DNA from 2 places in the Burkholderia sp. KL41 genome. Region 2 is predicted to be linked to the other one. Evidence: predicted binding sites of a transcription regulator. Region 2 holds the regulator's gene; the other holds the start of a gene.
The links. The regulator FliA, encoded in region 2, starts transcription of late flagellar genes. The targets are predictions, from matches to a motif close to CTAAAGTTTNNNNNNNNNNNGCCGNTA.

Region 1 (7,364 bases), on a different replicon from region 2:
CTTCAGCGCTTCCTTCCAGCGTGCAAGGAGATCATCCGCATCCTGTGCGCTGTCGAATGCGCGGATCGCGCCGGCGTAACGCTCGTCGAGCGCCTTGTGCAATGCCTTGGCGCCGGCCGTGCCGTCGATCGCGAGTTCGACGGCGGCGTGATGGATGTCGAGGTCGGTCGCGTGCTGGCGGTCGAGGTCGGTGTATTTCGGCACGAGCCTGCGCAGCTCGTGCGTGGTCAGGCAGGTGCCGATGATCGAGCAGTGCAGGTTCGCGTCGAGCTCGGACAGGCGCGTGCGGCGCTTCAGCTCGGTCAGTTGCGCGCGCGACGGCGCGCAGCATGCGTCGACCCGCGTGCCGGTTGCCGCGGGCGGATTACCGCCGGGCGACGAGAGATCCGCCGTGCGGGCAAGGCGAAAGGGCGGAGCGTGCATGTTGACCTCTGTCCGGCATAGTCGGGCCGGGGACGGATGCGCGAAAGATTTTCGAAATATACCACGGAATATAACGAACGAAATTCGGGGGAAATCACCGGGTAATGCGGCGTGGTGCGGCGTGGTGCGGTCAGCAGAGCGCGGTCGGGCGGTCGGTGAGCGGCAGGGCGGCGGAGGGCGATGCCGGGGCGGACGGTGAAACAGGACGCGATGCCGGCGCGTGGCGCTCCATCACGTACTCGACGCACAGCCCGACGAACAGCACGTCGACGCGCTCCAGCGCGGCGACCGCGTCGCGCATTGCGGCCGGGTCGTTGCTGAACGAATCGGAGAACACGTCGTCGCGTGTGCGTTCGAGGCGACGCGCGTGGCCGATCGCCCGTTCGAGTTCGGGCAGGCGCGTGAAGCGGGCGGTGCGTGCGTCGTCTTCGAGCGTGGACAGCAGCTCACGAAAGCCCATCGCGGACAGCGCATCGTCCTGCGCGTTTTCAGCGTGCGCAGCCGAGAACATCCGGATGAAGCGCACGACGCTGCCGCGCAGGCGCCGGAACGCGTCGACGACATCCGTGACCTGCTGCGCGCGCGCATCGCTCGACAGCGGCCTGAGCGCACTGATCTTGTGCGCGAGCGGCTGTTCCCGTGCGGTGCGCTGCGGGGCGCGATCCGTCGGCGTGCGGGGCATGGCGAATCTCCGGAAGTGCTGGTTGCGATATATTCTACGGAACATATCGATTGCGCGAAAAAACGGCACCGTGCACAAGACATGGTGCCGTCAGCGGCCCTGGTAACGGCCCTGGTAACGGCCCTCGTAACAGCCCTCGTAACAGCCCTCGTAACCGCCCAAACAACCGCCCAAACAACCGCCCAAACAACCGCCCGAGTCAGTCGATGTCGCGCCCGACCGTTCCGAACGCGACCGCGACGCCGAGGACCACGCTGTCGCACAAGGGCTGCACGCGGCCCCCCGCCCCATCGGGCACATCCGCCCCGCGTTCGTGAATGCGCCCGCGCCTAATGCTGCCGCGTGAGCGCAGCCGGCAGCACGGCGGCCCGGGTGCCGGCCGATTCGTCCACGGTCGTCCTGCCGCCGTCCCGAAAGAACGCCTGCTCGGCGGCATTGTTCATCACGAGGATGCTGATGCGGCGATTGGTCGGCTCGTCCGCGACGTTCCGGTCGAGCGGCAGGACATCCGCGAGCCCGCGCACCTGGAGCAGCTTTTCTTCCCGCAATCCGCCCGCGACCAGCGCGCGCCGCGCGGCGTTCGCGCGATCGCTGGAGAGCTCCCAGTTCGAATAACCCGTGGGGCCGTCGCGATACGGCGTCGAATCGGTATGGCCGGCAATCGACACGCGGTTGTCGACATCGTCGAGTGCCGTACCGATCTGGGTGAGGATCGCGGTGGCATACCCTTCGGGATGCGAACTGCCCGACGCGAACATCGGGCGCTTGAGCGAATCGACGATCTCGATGCGCAAGCCCTCGTGAGTGATCGCGATCCGGATCTGGTCCTGGTACGCGCGCAATGACGGGCTTTGTGCAATCGCCGCGGTCAGCTTCGCCTTCAGGCGCTCGAGCTTTTGCGTATCGACGATGTCGGCCGGTGCCGCGGGCGAGCTGGCCGGCACCGGTTGCGCTTTCGCGTCGATGGCCGGCGCCGGGTCCGACAGGTCGCGGCCGCCACCCTGCACGACGCTCGGGCGCGGCGCCTGAGCGTCTTTCCCGCCGGACAGGAGCGTCGACAGCGGCGTGTTGAAGTAATCCTCGATCCCCTGCTTGTCGTACTTGGACACCGAGCCGAGCAGCCACATCAGCAGGAAGAACGCCATCATCGCCGTGACGAAATCGGCGTAGGCGATTTTCCAGGCGCCGCCGTGGTGGGCGTCGTGGTCCTCGCCTTTCTTGCGGCGCACGACGACGAGCGGTGCCGATGCGGCCTGTTTCGACGGGTTGGAGCGATGGTCGGCCATGGCGCCTCCGTTATGCGGGCCTGGGCGACTTCGTCGCGCGGACGGCCTCGTCGAGCTCCTTGAAGCTCGGGCGATCGGCCGTGAACAGCACCTTGCGGCCGAACTCCACCGCCACCGCCGGCGCGTAGCCGCTCATCGACGCGAGCAACACGGCCTTCACGCACTGGAACGGCTTGGCCGCGGCGCGGCCCTTCGCATTGAGCAGATCCGCGAGCGGGCCGACGAAGCCGTACGCGAGCAGGATGCCGAGGAACGTGCCGACGAGCGCGCCGGCGATCATCTTGCCGAGCACGGCGGGCGGCGCGCCGACCGAGCCCATCGTATGCACGACACCCATCACCGCCGCGACGATGCCGAACGCCGGCAGGCCGTCCGCCATCTTCTGGATCGCATTGGCCGCGACGGACGCCTCCGCATGGTGCGTATGCAGTTCTTCGTCCATCAGGTCCTGCATCTCCAGCGCATTCACGTTGCCGCCCGACATCATCCGCAGATAGTCGACGATGAAGTCGAGCAGGTGATGGTCTTCGAGCACGTGCGAATACTTCTGGAACAGCGGGCTTTGTTCGGGGGCGTCGACGTCGGCCTCGAGCGCCATCATGCCGTCCCTGCGCGCCTTCTGCAGCAGCTCGTACAGCAGCGCGATCAGTTCGACGTACTGCTGTTTCGTATAGCCGCCGCCCTTGAAACAGGTCGGCAGGCTCTTGATCGTCTTCTTCAGCGTCGCGACCGGATTGCTGACGACGAACGCACCCAGCGCGGCGCCGAAAATGCACAGCAGTTCGAACGGTTGCAGCAAGGCCGGCAAATGGCCGCCCACGCCGACAAAACTGCCGATCACCGATCCGATCACGACGATCCACCCGATGGCTACAAACATGATTACCTCTTGCGCGACTCGCGTTGCTGCATCTGTTGTCGAAAAGCGGGCGGGACGTCCGGCCATCCCGCTCCATGCCCGCGACGGCGCCGGATCGTTGCGTGTCGAATGCGATTCCGGCGGCCGTCCCGATGTATCGCGGCGCGATGCCGGTCGGCGGGTGTTGATGCAATAACGGCGGTCGCCGGGGCGACTGAACCCGTGATTCCACGTAGCGCGCACGATTCACGCGTGGCACACGTTTGCGAGCGGCGGTATGCGCGATTTGCTTGATCGAAGTCAAAAATTGCGTGCCTTCGCGTGAATTTCCGTATGGATGCGGCCCGTAAACACGTCGGCGAATGACACACCCATCGCGACGGAAGGCTCCGTGCGGAAGTCCGGGGAACGCGGCGCGCGGCGCATCGCCGGCCGACGCGGGTTCGCGCACCGGCAGGGTTTTCATCAGGACATCCGGGGCGCCGCACGATCCATCATGGAGAAAGCACCGTCGCAGCCAACCGCAGGAGGGCGCACCGTGACGTCCGATCCCACTTCCTCGACCGCCTTCGTGTTCGCCGGCGGCGGCAGTCTCGGCGCGATCGAGGTCGGAATGCTCCGCGAGCTGGTCGCGAGCGGCGAACGGCCCGATTGCGTCGTCGGCGCGTCGGCGGGCGCGATCAATGCCGCCTATTTCGCCGGCCGGCCCGATGCGGACGGCGTCGCGATGCTCGCCGCGCTGTGGTGCCGGATCCGCCGCCAGGACATCATGCCGTTCTCGATGCGCAGCCTCGTCGCGATGCTGCTGCGCAACCGGCCGCATCTGGTCGAGGCCGATGCGCTGCGCCTGCTGCTGGAAAGGAACCTGCCGTACCGGCGGATCGAGCAGGCCGCGTTGCCGCTCCACATCGTCGCGACCGACGTGCTGAACGGCCAGGAAGTCGTGCTGTCCGCCGGCCCGGTCGTGGATGCCGTGCAGGCCAGCGCGGCGATTCCCGGCGTGTTTCCGTCGGTCAGCATCGGCGGCGTGGAACTCGTCGACGGCGGCGTCGCGAACAATACGCCGATCTCCGTTGCGATCGCGCTCGGCGTCAAGCGGATCGTCGTGCTGCCGGCCGGGTTCGCCTGCGCGTTGCGCGTACCGCCGCGCAGCGCGATCGCGCATGCAACGCACGCGCTGACGCTCGTGATCGCGCGGCAACTGGTGCGCGATCTGGAGTTGTACGGGGCACGCGCGCAAATCCATGTCGTGCCGCCGCTCTGTCCGCTCGACGTGTCGTCATACGATTACTCGCAGTGTGCGCAGCTGATCGACAAGGCCGCGGAACGCACGCGTGCGTGGATCGACGCGGGCGGGCTCGCGCAGTGCGAGATTCCCGGCCAGCTTCGCGAGCACGACCATGCCGCCGTGCTGTCGCACTGAGGGTTGCTCACGCGCCGTGAAATCCCATGATCGGCGCATGCCGAACACCCCGGCGCTCTCCCCGAAAATCCGCGAAGAACCAAAAAAAGCGGCACCGTGCACGAGACACGGTGCCGCCAACGGCCTGAACGGCCGCACTGGTCAGTCGATCGCGCGCATCGCGTGGCGCAGTTCCTGATAGCTGCGCAGCCCCGCGACGCCGAGTTCGCGGCCGATTCCGCTGAGCCCGAACCCGCCCCAGCACACGTGCGGATAGATCAGCTGCGGTGCGTTGATCCACACGAGCCCCGCGCGCACGCGCTGCTGGAACTGCTTCGCGATACCGGCATCGCGCGTCACGACGGTCGCGACGAGCCCGTAGCGCGTGTCGTTCGCGAGCGCAATCGCTTCGTCGTCGGTGCGGAACGATTTCACGCACGCGACGGGGCCGAACACTTCGTCGGTCCACAGCGGGTTGTCGGCGGCGGGCTCGGCGATCACGACGGGCGCCATGAAGAAGCCCGCACCGCCGGCATCCGTCACCCGGCCGCTGAAGGCGACGCGTGCGCCCGCATCGATGCCGTGCTGGAGCATCGCTTCGACGCGCGCGCGCTGCGCGGCCGAGATCAGCGGCCCCATCGCGACCTGTTCCGCGGCGGGCGGCGCGACGACGAGCGCACGCACGGCCGTCTCGAACGCGGCCATGAAGCTGCGGTACACGCTGTCGTGCACGAGGATGCGCGCGGTGGCCGAGCACATCTGGCCCGCGTTCGTGAATGCGCCCGCAACCGCGAGCGACACCGCGACGTCGAGATCGGCGTCGTCGCGCACGATCAGCGACGACTTGCCGCCGAGTTCGAGCGTCACGCGCTTCATGTCGACGGCCGCGGCCTGCATGACCTTGCGGCCCGCCGCCGTGCTGCCGGTAAACGAAATCTTGTCGATCAGCGGATGCGCGGTCAGCGCCGCGCCGACCTCGGCGCCGCCGTTCACGACGTTGACGACGCCGGCCGGCAGCCCCGCTTGCTCGACGATCTCGAGCAGCGCGTGCTCGGTCGGCGACGTGAGTTCGGACGGCTTCAGCACGACCGCGCAGCCGGCCGCGAGCGCGGGCGCGAGCTTCCACGCGGTCGTGACCATCGGGAAGTTCCACGGCATGACGAGCGCCGCGACGCCGACCGCGTCGTAAAAGCGTTCGGCCGTGACGGTGTCGCTCGGCAGCGCGACCGGTTCGGCCGCGAACAGCGCCGGGTCTTCGCACAGCTTCGCGTAGTACGCGAACGTGGCGGCGACGTCGCCGACATCGGCCTTGGCCTCGAACGGCGGCTTGCCGCTCACCTGCATCTGCAGCGCCGCCAGGCGGTCGCGCGATGCCTCGACACGTTCGGCGATCGTCGCGAGCATCCGGCCGCGTTCGGCCGGTGGCGTGTCGCGCCAGCCGGCGAATGCGTCGCGCGCGGCACGCACCGCGGCGTCGACGTGCGCGGCCGTCGCGAATTCCTGCCAGCCGATCGCGTCGCCGGTCGACGCATTGAAGATCGGCGCGCCCGCCTTGGCGGAATGCGTGTGCACGGACTGCCCGGCGATCCGCGCGGCGGGCAGCACGAACGTCGCGGCGGAAGGGGAAAGCTCGGCGGTAGACATGAGGTTCATCCTGTCGAGGTCGGTCGGGTTAGCGGTAGGCGACGCCCGGCATCACGCAGAGCATCTCGAACGCGAGGTTCGCGCCGGTGAGCGCGGTGGTGCCGGTCGGATCGTACGGCGGCGCGACTTCGACGAGATCCGCGCCGACGATGTTCAGGCCCTTCATGCCGCGGATGATTTCCAGGCCCTGCTGCACGGTGAGGCCGCCGATTTCCGGCGTGCCGGTGCCGGGTGCGAACGACGGGTCGAGGCCGTCGATGTCGAAGCTGAGATACACCGGCGTGTCGCCGACGCGTTCGCGCACCTGCGCCATCAGCGGCGCGAGTGACTTGTTCCAGCACTCCTCCGCCTGCACGACGGTGAAGCCCTGCTGGCGGCACCAGTCGAAATCGTCCGCGTGGTAGCCGGTGCCGCGCAGGCCGATCTGCGTGACCTTGTCGCATTGCAGCAGCCCGTCTTCCACCGCGCGGCGGAACGGCGTGCCGTGCGCGATCTTCTCGCCGAACATCGTGTCGTTCACGTCCGCGTGCGCGTCGACGTGCACGACGGCGACCTTGCCGTACTTCTTATGCAGCGCGCGCAGGATCGGCCACGCGATCGTGTGATCGCCGCCGAGCGTGATCGGCCGGCAGCCGTTCGCGACGATCTCGTCGTATGCCTCTTCGATGCGGCGCACCGAGTCCTTCAGGTCGTACGGGTTGGTCGCGACGTCGCCGATGTCGGCCACCTGCAGCGAATCGAACGGCGCGGCGCGGGTGGCCATGTTGTACGGGCGCAGCAGCACGGATTCGGTGCGGATCTGGCGCGGGCCGAAGCGCGAGCCCGAGCGGTTCGACGTGCCGAGGTCGAGCGGCACGCCGACGAAGCACACGTCGAGGCCGTCGGTCGTCTCGGCTTGCGGCAGGCGCATCATCGTGGCGATGCCGCCGAAGCGCGGCATTTCGTTGCCGCCCATCGGTTGATTGAGTTCGCGGGGCATGGGGCCGTCTCCTTTATCTGAGGTAAAGCGATCGGCCGATGGTAGAGGAGAACGCCCGCGCGAAGATTTTGAAGTCGCAACGTTTACAT
Region 2 (7,364 bases):
CGTGCCGCCGTGCCGGGTGCGCGTCGGCGACGCGCGCACGGCACCGCGGCGGCGGCGCATCGGATCAGTAGCGGTAGTGGTTCGGCTTGAACGGGCCGTCCTTCTGCACGCCGATGTACGAAGCCTGCTCGTCGGACAGCACGGACAGGTTCGCGCCGATGCGCGCGAGGTGCAGGCGCGCAACCTTTTCATCGAGGTGCTTCGGCAGCACGTACACCTTGTTCTCGTACTCGTTGCCGCGCACGAACAGTTCGATCTGCGCGAGCGTCTGGTTCGCGAACGAGTTCGACATCACGAACGACGGGTGGCCGGTCGCGCAGCCGAGGTTCACGAGGCGGCCTTCCGCCAGCAGGATCACGCGCTTGCCGTCCGGGAAGATGATGTGGTCGACCTGCGGCTTGATGTTTTCCCACTCGTACTGGCGGGTCGACGCGACGTCGATTTCCGAGTCGAAGTGACCGATGTTGCAGACGATCGCGTTGTGGCGCATCGCCTTCATGTGATCGTGGTTGATCACGTGGAAGTTGCCGGTGGCCGTCACGAAGATGTCGGCCTTGTCGGCCGCGTATTCCATCGTCACGACGCGGTAGCCTTCCATCGCCGCCTGCAGCGCGCAGATCGGATCGATTTCGGTGACCCACACGGTCGCGCCCAGGCCGCGCAGCGACTGCGCGCAGCCCTTGCCCACGTCGCCGTAGCCCGCGACGACCGCGACCTTGCCCGCGATCATCACGTCGGTCGCGCGCTTGATGCCGTCGACCAGCGATTCACGGCAGCCGTACAGGTTGTCGAACTTCGACTTCGTGACCGAGTCGTTCACGTTGAACGCCGGGAACGGCAGGCGGCCGTCCTTTTCCATCTGGTACAGGCGGTGCACGCCGGTCGTGGTTTCTTCGGTCACGCCCTTGATGTGCGCGAGGCGCGTCGAGTACCAGGTCGGGTCCGCGTCGAGGTGCTTCGCGATCGACTTGTACAGCGCGACTTCTTCCTCGTTGGTCGGCTTCGCGATCACCGAACGGTCCTTCTCGGCCTTCGCGCCGAGGATCAGCAGCAGCGTTGCATCGCCGCCGTCGTCCAGGATCATGTTCGCGAATTCGCCGTTCGGCCATTCGAAGATGCGGTGCGAGAACTCCCAGTATTCGTCGAGCGATTCGCCCTTGAACGCGAACACCGGCGTGCCGGCTTCGACGATCGCGGCAGCCGCGTGGTCCTGCGTCGAGAAGATGTTGCACGACGCCCAGCGGACGTCGGCGCCGAGCGCCTTCAGCGTCTCGATCAGCACGCCGGTCTGGATCGTCATGTGCAGCGAACCCGCGATGCGCGCGCCCTTCAGCGGCTGCTGCGCCTTGTATTCGTCGCGGATCTGCACGAGGCCCGGCATTTCGGTCTCGGCGATGTTCAGTTCCTTGCGGCCCCAGCCGGCCAGCGCCATGTCGGCGACGACGTAATCGTTGGAAGCCTTGGAATCGATAATGGCGTTCATCACGCCCTCCTTTCTAAAAAGTTTCTAGATTGGTGACGTGAGCGCCGTTCAGGAAGCGGGGCCGGTGCGACGGTCGCGATACGCGCGCCGCACGGCTGCTTGGTGAAGCTTTCCGAGCCTGGCGGACGCAGAAGTCCGTCGCAACGCTCCTCGGAAAACGGAGGGGATTGTAGCAAATCGGCGCGCAGAATGCGCACACAGATGCAGACGCCAAACGCGCGGCGTCGACGCGCGCGGCCGTCAGGAACGGTAAAGGGTCAGGATTCCGCGCCGACCCACGCCTGTTCGCGCAGCCGCGCGCGCAGGCGCGCGACGGCCTGGCTGTGCAGCTGGCATACGCGCGATTCGCTCACTTCGAGCACCGCGCCGATCTCGCGCAGATTCAGACCCCGTTCGTAGTACAGCGACATCAGCAGCTTCTCGCGCTCCGGCAGCCGCTCGATCGCCTCGACGAGCGCTTCGCGCAGGTGCTCGTCGAGCAGTGCCGACAGCGGGTCCGCGTGGTCGACGCGGTAGCGGTCGAGGAACGGCTCGTCGTCGGCCGCGCGGTCGAAATCCTCGTAGTAGATCAGCTGGCTGCCGTGCAGGTCCTGCAGCATCCCCTGGTACTCGTCGAGCGGCATGTTCAGGTGCTGCGCGATCTCGGTCTCGCTCGCCGAGCGGCCGAGATGCTGCTCGACCTGGTGCACCGCGTGCTCGACCTCGCGCGACGTCTTGCGCAGGCTGCGCGGCAGCCAGTCGTTGCTGCGCAGCTCGTCGAGCATCGCGCCGCGGATGCGCTGCGTCGCGTAGGTCTCGAACTGCGCGCCCTGGTCTTCCTTGTAGCGGCCGGCCGCGTCCATCAGGCCGATCATGCCGGCCTGGATCAGGTCGTCGAGGTCGACGCTCGCCGGCATCTTCGCGACGAGCTGCAGCCCGAGGCGACGCACGAGCGGCGCATATTGCGCGAGCACGTCGGCCTGGGACATCTTTCCTTGAGCGTTGTACATCATGGCTCTCTCCTTCCGGTGGCGCTCATGCGGCGTGTGCCGCGCCCGCCTCATACGACGGCTTGCCGCCCGCGTGCACGGCGCGGCCCGCACCCGAACGCGGGCGCATCGGCCAGTACAGCAGGTCGGCGGCGATCTGCCGGTAGTCGCGCGCGGCGGCCGACGACGGGAACGCGTCGACCGCGGCGCGCGTCAGCTCGCGCGCATGCTCGACGAGCGGATCGGCGCTCACGCAGCCCGCGTCGTCGATCGACACCGTCAGGTAGCGGCTCGCGACGCCCGCGAGGTTGTCGAATGCGACCTTCGCGTCCGCGTGGCTGCCGACGTGATTGGTCAGCACGCGGAACTGCGCGAACGCATGCGCGAAATGCAGCCGCTTCATGCACGCGTATGCCTCGGTGATCGCCTGCGCGGCGACCCGCGTGACGACCAGTACGTCGTGCGCTTCGCGGGCGAGCGCCGAGAACGAACCGTCGGCGCCGAGCTGCGCGTCGACGAGGACGATGTCGGCCGGCCCGTCGATGAAATCGCTGAGCTGCGCGTCGGTGTAGCCGGCGCGCGCGAGCCGCGCGGCGGCGCACAGGCCGAAGCCGGCCGCGACCCGCGTGCGCTCGCCGTCACGCAGCCACGCGCCCGCGAGCGTCGCGCTGGCCGAATGCACGTCGGCGCGCTCGTCGACGACGAGCACGTCCTTGCCGAGCGACGCGAGCGCCGCCGCGAGGTTCACGACGGTGGACGTGCAGCCGACACCCGCCGGCCCGCCCGTCACCGCGACGATGCGCGACGCGCGCCCGGCCAGCAGGCGCCGCAGCCCTTCGGCCTGGTCGATGATTCGTTTATCCAAATCGCACCTCGTGCAGCTCGGCGGTGGAACGTGCGGTCAGTGCGGAAAGCAGCGTCGGCATGTCCTCGTCTTGCGGCACGAAGGGCGAGCCGTCGCGCGGCACACAGAACGCGCTCTTCAGCAGGAATCGGGTCGATGCGACGTACAGGTTCTCCGGCACCTTCTGGCCGGTCGACACGTAGTGGATCGGCAGCTTGTAGCGGATCACCGTGTCGAGCACGCCGCCGAGGTGGGTCGCCTCGTCGAGCTTCGTGAGGATGCAGCCGGCCAGGTCGGGATGCTCGCCCGCGCTGCGGTACGCCTGCACGACTTCGTTGAGCGTGTCGCCATGGCTCGTCGCATTGAGCAGCAGCAGGCGCTGCACCGGCGCGTTCGCGCCGTGCAGCATCGCGATCTGGTCGGATACCGCGCGGTCGCGCTGGCTCATGCCGATCGTGTCGATCAGCACGATGTGCTTGTTGCGCAGCTCGGACAGCGCGAGCGCGAGATCGCCCGCATCCTTCACCGCGTGCACGGGCACGCCGAGGATCTTGCCGAAGATGCGCAGTTGTTCGTGGCCGCCGATCCGGTAGCTGTCGGTGGTCAGCAGCGCGACCTTGCTCGCGCCGAAGCGCATCACGCAGCGCGCGGCCAGCTTCGCGGTGGTGGTCGTCTTGCCGACGCCCGTCGGCCCCATCAGCGCGAACACGCCGCCGCGCTCCATCAGCGCGTCCTCGCTGTCGAGCACCGGCAGGTTCGCCGCGAGCACCGACTGCGCCCATTCGGCCGCCTGTTCGAAGCTCTGCGCGCCGTCGCCGGACGGCATGTTGTCGACCAGCATCCGCACGAGCTGCGCGGAGAAACCGGCCGAGAACAGGTGCTTCGTCAGCGCGCCATGCACGGCGCTGCGACGCTGGCGGTCGTGCCACATCAGGCTGTCGAACTGTTCTTCCATCATCCCGCGCAGCTCGCCCAGCTCCTGCATCACCGTATCGTTGACGATCCGTTCGATGCGCGACTTCACCGCATCGGCCACCGCGGCGGCGGCGTCGGCGGACAGGCGCGTGCGCTCGGCCGCCTTCGCGGCCTGCGCAGCGCCCGGGTCCGGCACGCGGGTCGCGGCGGCCGGCATCCGGCGTTCGGCGTCGCGCACGATGTCGCGCGCCCAGCCGGGCGGCGTCGCGCTCGCGGCGGCCTGCGGGGCCGGCGGGCTCGGCTGCGGCGCGGCGGGCGCCGCCTGCGTGCGCGCCATCAGCGCATCGCGCTGCTGGGTCAGGCGCTTCGCGTGCTCGACCAGCCACGGTGCGGGTTCGGAAGCGGCGGCCGGCGCACCGGCGGCGGGAGCGGCTGCCGACGGCATGCCGGCCAGCGGGTCCGCATCGAGCGTCGAAGCTGGCGCGGCCGTGTCGTCCGAGTCCGCGTCCGTATCGGCGCTTGCGCCGAACATCGACGAGAACACGTCCGGCAATCCGCCTTCGCCTGCCGCATACGGATTGACGGCCGGGCGGGCGAGCGCCGCGCCCGGGCGCGACACGATGCCCGGCACCGCGGCGGCGGGCACCGATTCCGGCACGCGCGGCGCGGCCATGCGTGCGCGCGCCGCAGCCGGCGGCGTCACGGCGGCCAGGTCCGAATCGGCGAGGGCGACGATTTCCACGCTGCCGTCATCGAGCGTGCGGTTCGACAGCACGACCGCGTCGGCGCCGAGCGCCTCGCGCACGAGACGAAGTGCGTCGCGGCTCGTTGCGCCGGTGAATTTGCGAATGTTCAAGCGGAACCCCCGATGACGTTAACGACTTTGATCGTGCGTGTGTCCGGCACTTCGGCGTACGACAGCACTTTCAATTGCGGCAGGCTGCGGCGCAGGAAACGCGCGAGCATCGCGCGCAGCGCGTGCTGCACGAGCAGCACGGGCGGCAGCCCGAGATTCTGTTGACGCAGCATCGCCTGCTGCGTGCCGGTCAGAAGGTTGTGCGCGAGGCCGGGTTCGAGGCCCGGGTTCGCGCCGGTGGCGAGCGCCTGCGACAGCACGCGTTCGAGATTCGCGTCGAGGCCCATCACCTGCATCTCGCCCGCGCCCGGATACCACTGCTGCGTGATCGCACGGCCGAGCGCGAGCCGCACCGCGGCCGTGATCTCGAACGCGTCGCCGCGGCCCGCGTGTTCGGACACGGCCTCGAGGATCGTGCGCATGTCGCGGATCGGCACGCCTTCCTCGAGCAGGTTCTGCAGCACCTTCTGCAGCGTCGTCAGCGAGATCGTCTTCGGCACGAGGTCCTCGACGAGCGACGGCGCGTCCTTGCCGGTGCGCTCGACGAGCGCCTGCACTTCCTGGCGGCCGAGCAGCTCGGCCGCGTGCTGGACGACCAGATGGTTCAGGTGCGTCGCGACGACCGTGCTCGCGTCGACCACGGTGTAGCCGTACACCTGCGCCTGTTCGCGCATCGCGACGTCGATCCACACGGCCGGCAGCCCGAACGCGGGGTCCTGCGTGACGGCGCCCGGCAGCGCGGCCGTCACCTGGCCGGGGTTGATCGCGAGCCACTGGCCCGGGAACACTTCGCCGACGCCGATCTCGACGCCCTTCAGCGCGATCCGGTACGCGTTCGGCCGCAGTTCGAGGTTGTCGCGGATATGGATCACGGGCGGCAGGAAGCCGATTTCCTGCGCGAATTTCTTGCGGATGCTCTTGATGCGCTTGAGCAGTTCGCCGTCGCTGTTCTTGTCGACGAGCGGGATCAGCCGGTAGCCGACTTCGAGGCCGAGCGGGTCGATCAGCTGCACGTCGTCCCAGGTCGCCTCGTGGCTGTCGGACGGCAGCACGGCGGGCGGTGCGATGTCGGTCAGGTCGCCGGCCGCCTTGCGGGCCGCCGCGCGCTTCGTCTGCGTGCGGGCCAGCCAGATCGCGCCGCCGCCGAGCGCGAGGAACGCGAAGTGCGGCATGCCCGGGATCAGCCCCATCAGCACGATGATCGCGCCGGTGATGTTCAGCACGCGCGGGTTCGTGAACAGCTGGCCGGTGATCTGCGTGCCGATGTCCTCGTCGGTCGCGACGCGCGACACGATCACGCCGGCCGCCGTCGAGATCACGAGCGACGGGATCTGCGCGACGAGGCCGTCGCCGATCGTCAGCAGCGTGTAGTTCGTGCCGGCCGCGGCGAACGTCATGTCGTGCTGGACCATCCCGACGATCAGCCCGCCGATCACGTTGATCGCCATGATGATCAGGCCGGCGATCGCGTCGCCGCGCACGAACTTCGACGCGCCGTCCATCGACCCGTAGAACTCGGCTTCCTGCGAGACGGCCAGGCGGCGCTTGCGCGCCTGTTCCTCGTTGATGAGGCCCGCGTTCAGGTCGGCGTCGATCGCCATCTGCTTGCCGGGCATCGCGTCGAGCGTGAAGCGCGCGGACACTTCGGCGATCCGCCCCGCGCCCTTCGTGATCACCATGAAGTTGATGATCATCAGGATCACGAACACGACGATGCCGACCGCGAAGTTGCCGCCGACGAGGAAGTGGCCGAACGCCTCGATCACCTGGCCGGCCGCGTCCGGCCCGGTGTGGCCCTCGAGCAGCACGACACGCGTCGATGCGACGTTCAGCGACAGGCGCAGGAGCGTCGAGAACAGCAGCACGCTCGGGAACGCCGCGAAGTCGAGCGGCTTCATCGTGTACATGCTGACGAGCAGCACCATCACGGACAGCGCGATGTTGAACGTGAACAGCAGATCCAGCAGCATCGGCGGCAGCGGCAGGATCATCATCCCCAGGATCATGCAGATGAGGATCGGGCCCGCGAGCGCGCGCAGGTTGGTGCCCGCGAACGGATTCTGGCGCTTCGCGAACAGGCCGGTCGGGGTGCTCATGCCGCGCCTCCGTTACCGAGCGTGTCTTCGGCTTCCTCGCGTTCGTCGTCGGCGGAGACCGACGCGCCCTTGTCGAGGTCGGCCGGTACGTCCAGGTCGACCGGCACCGCCGGGAACGCGCCGCCTTCCGAACGGAAGCGCTTGAGCTGGTAGACCCACGCGAGCACTTCGGCGACGGCCGAGTACAGCGAGCCGGGAATCT

Region 1: a site for FliA is predicted at 3,444-3,470, ahead of motA (flagellar motor stator protein MotA). Genes of this name have one in related genera too.

Annotation. Positions count from the first base shown of each region.
Region 1 covers NZ_CM174447.1:3,263,666-3,271,029, reverse strand. Annotated here, with positions in the region: gene PQB87_RS32060 (DUF2325 domain-containing protein) at 1-423, opposite strand, end outside; gene PQB87_RS32055 (hypothetical protein) at 554-1,105, opposite strand; gene motB (flagellar motor protein MotB) at 1,435-2,391, opposite strand; gene motA (flagellar motor stator protein MotA) at 2,402-3,271, opposite strand; gene PQB87_RS32040 (patatin-like phospholipase family protein) at 3,789-4,673, shown strand; gene PQB87_RS32035 (aldehyde dehydrogenase family protein) at 4,815-6,296, opposite strand; gene speB (agmatinase) at 6,325-7,275, opposite strand.
Region 2 covers NZ_CM174446.1:284,796-292,159, reverse strand. Annotated here, with positions in the region: gene ahcY (adenosylhomocysteinase) at 65-1,483, opposite strand; S-adenosyl-L-homocysteine riboswitch at 1,516-1,641, opposite strand; gene PQB87_RS01360 (RNA polymerase sigma factor FliA) at 1,741-2,475, opposite strand; gene PQB87_RS01355 (nucleotide-binding protein) at 2,498-3,316, opposite strand; gene flhF (flagellar biosynthesis GTPase FlhF) at 3,309-5,066, opposite strand; gene flhA (flagellar biosynthesis protein FlhA) at 5,063-7,162, opposite strand; gene flhB (flagellar biosynthesis protein FlhB) at 7,159-7,364, opposite strand, start outside.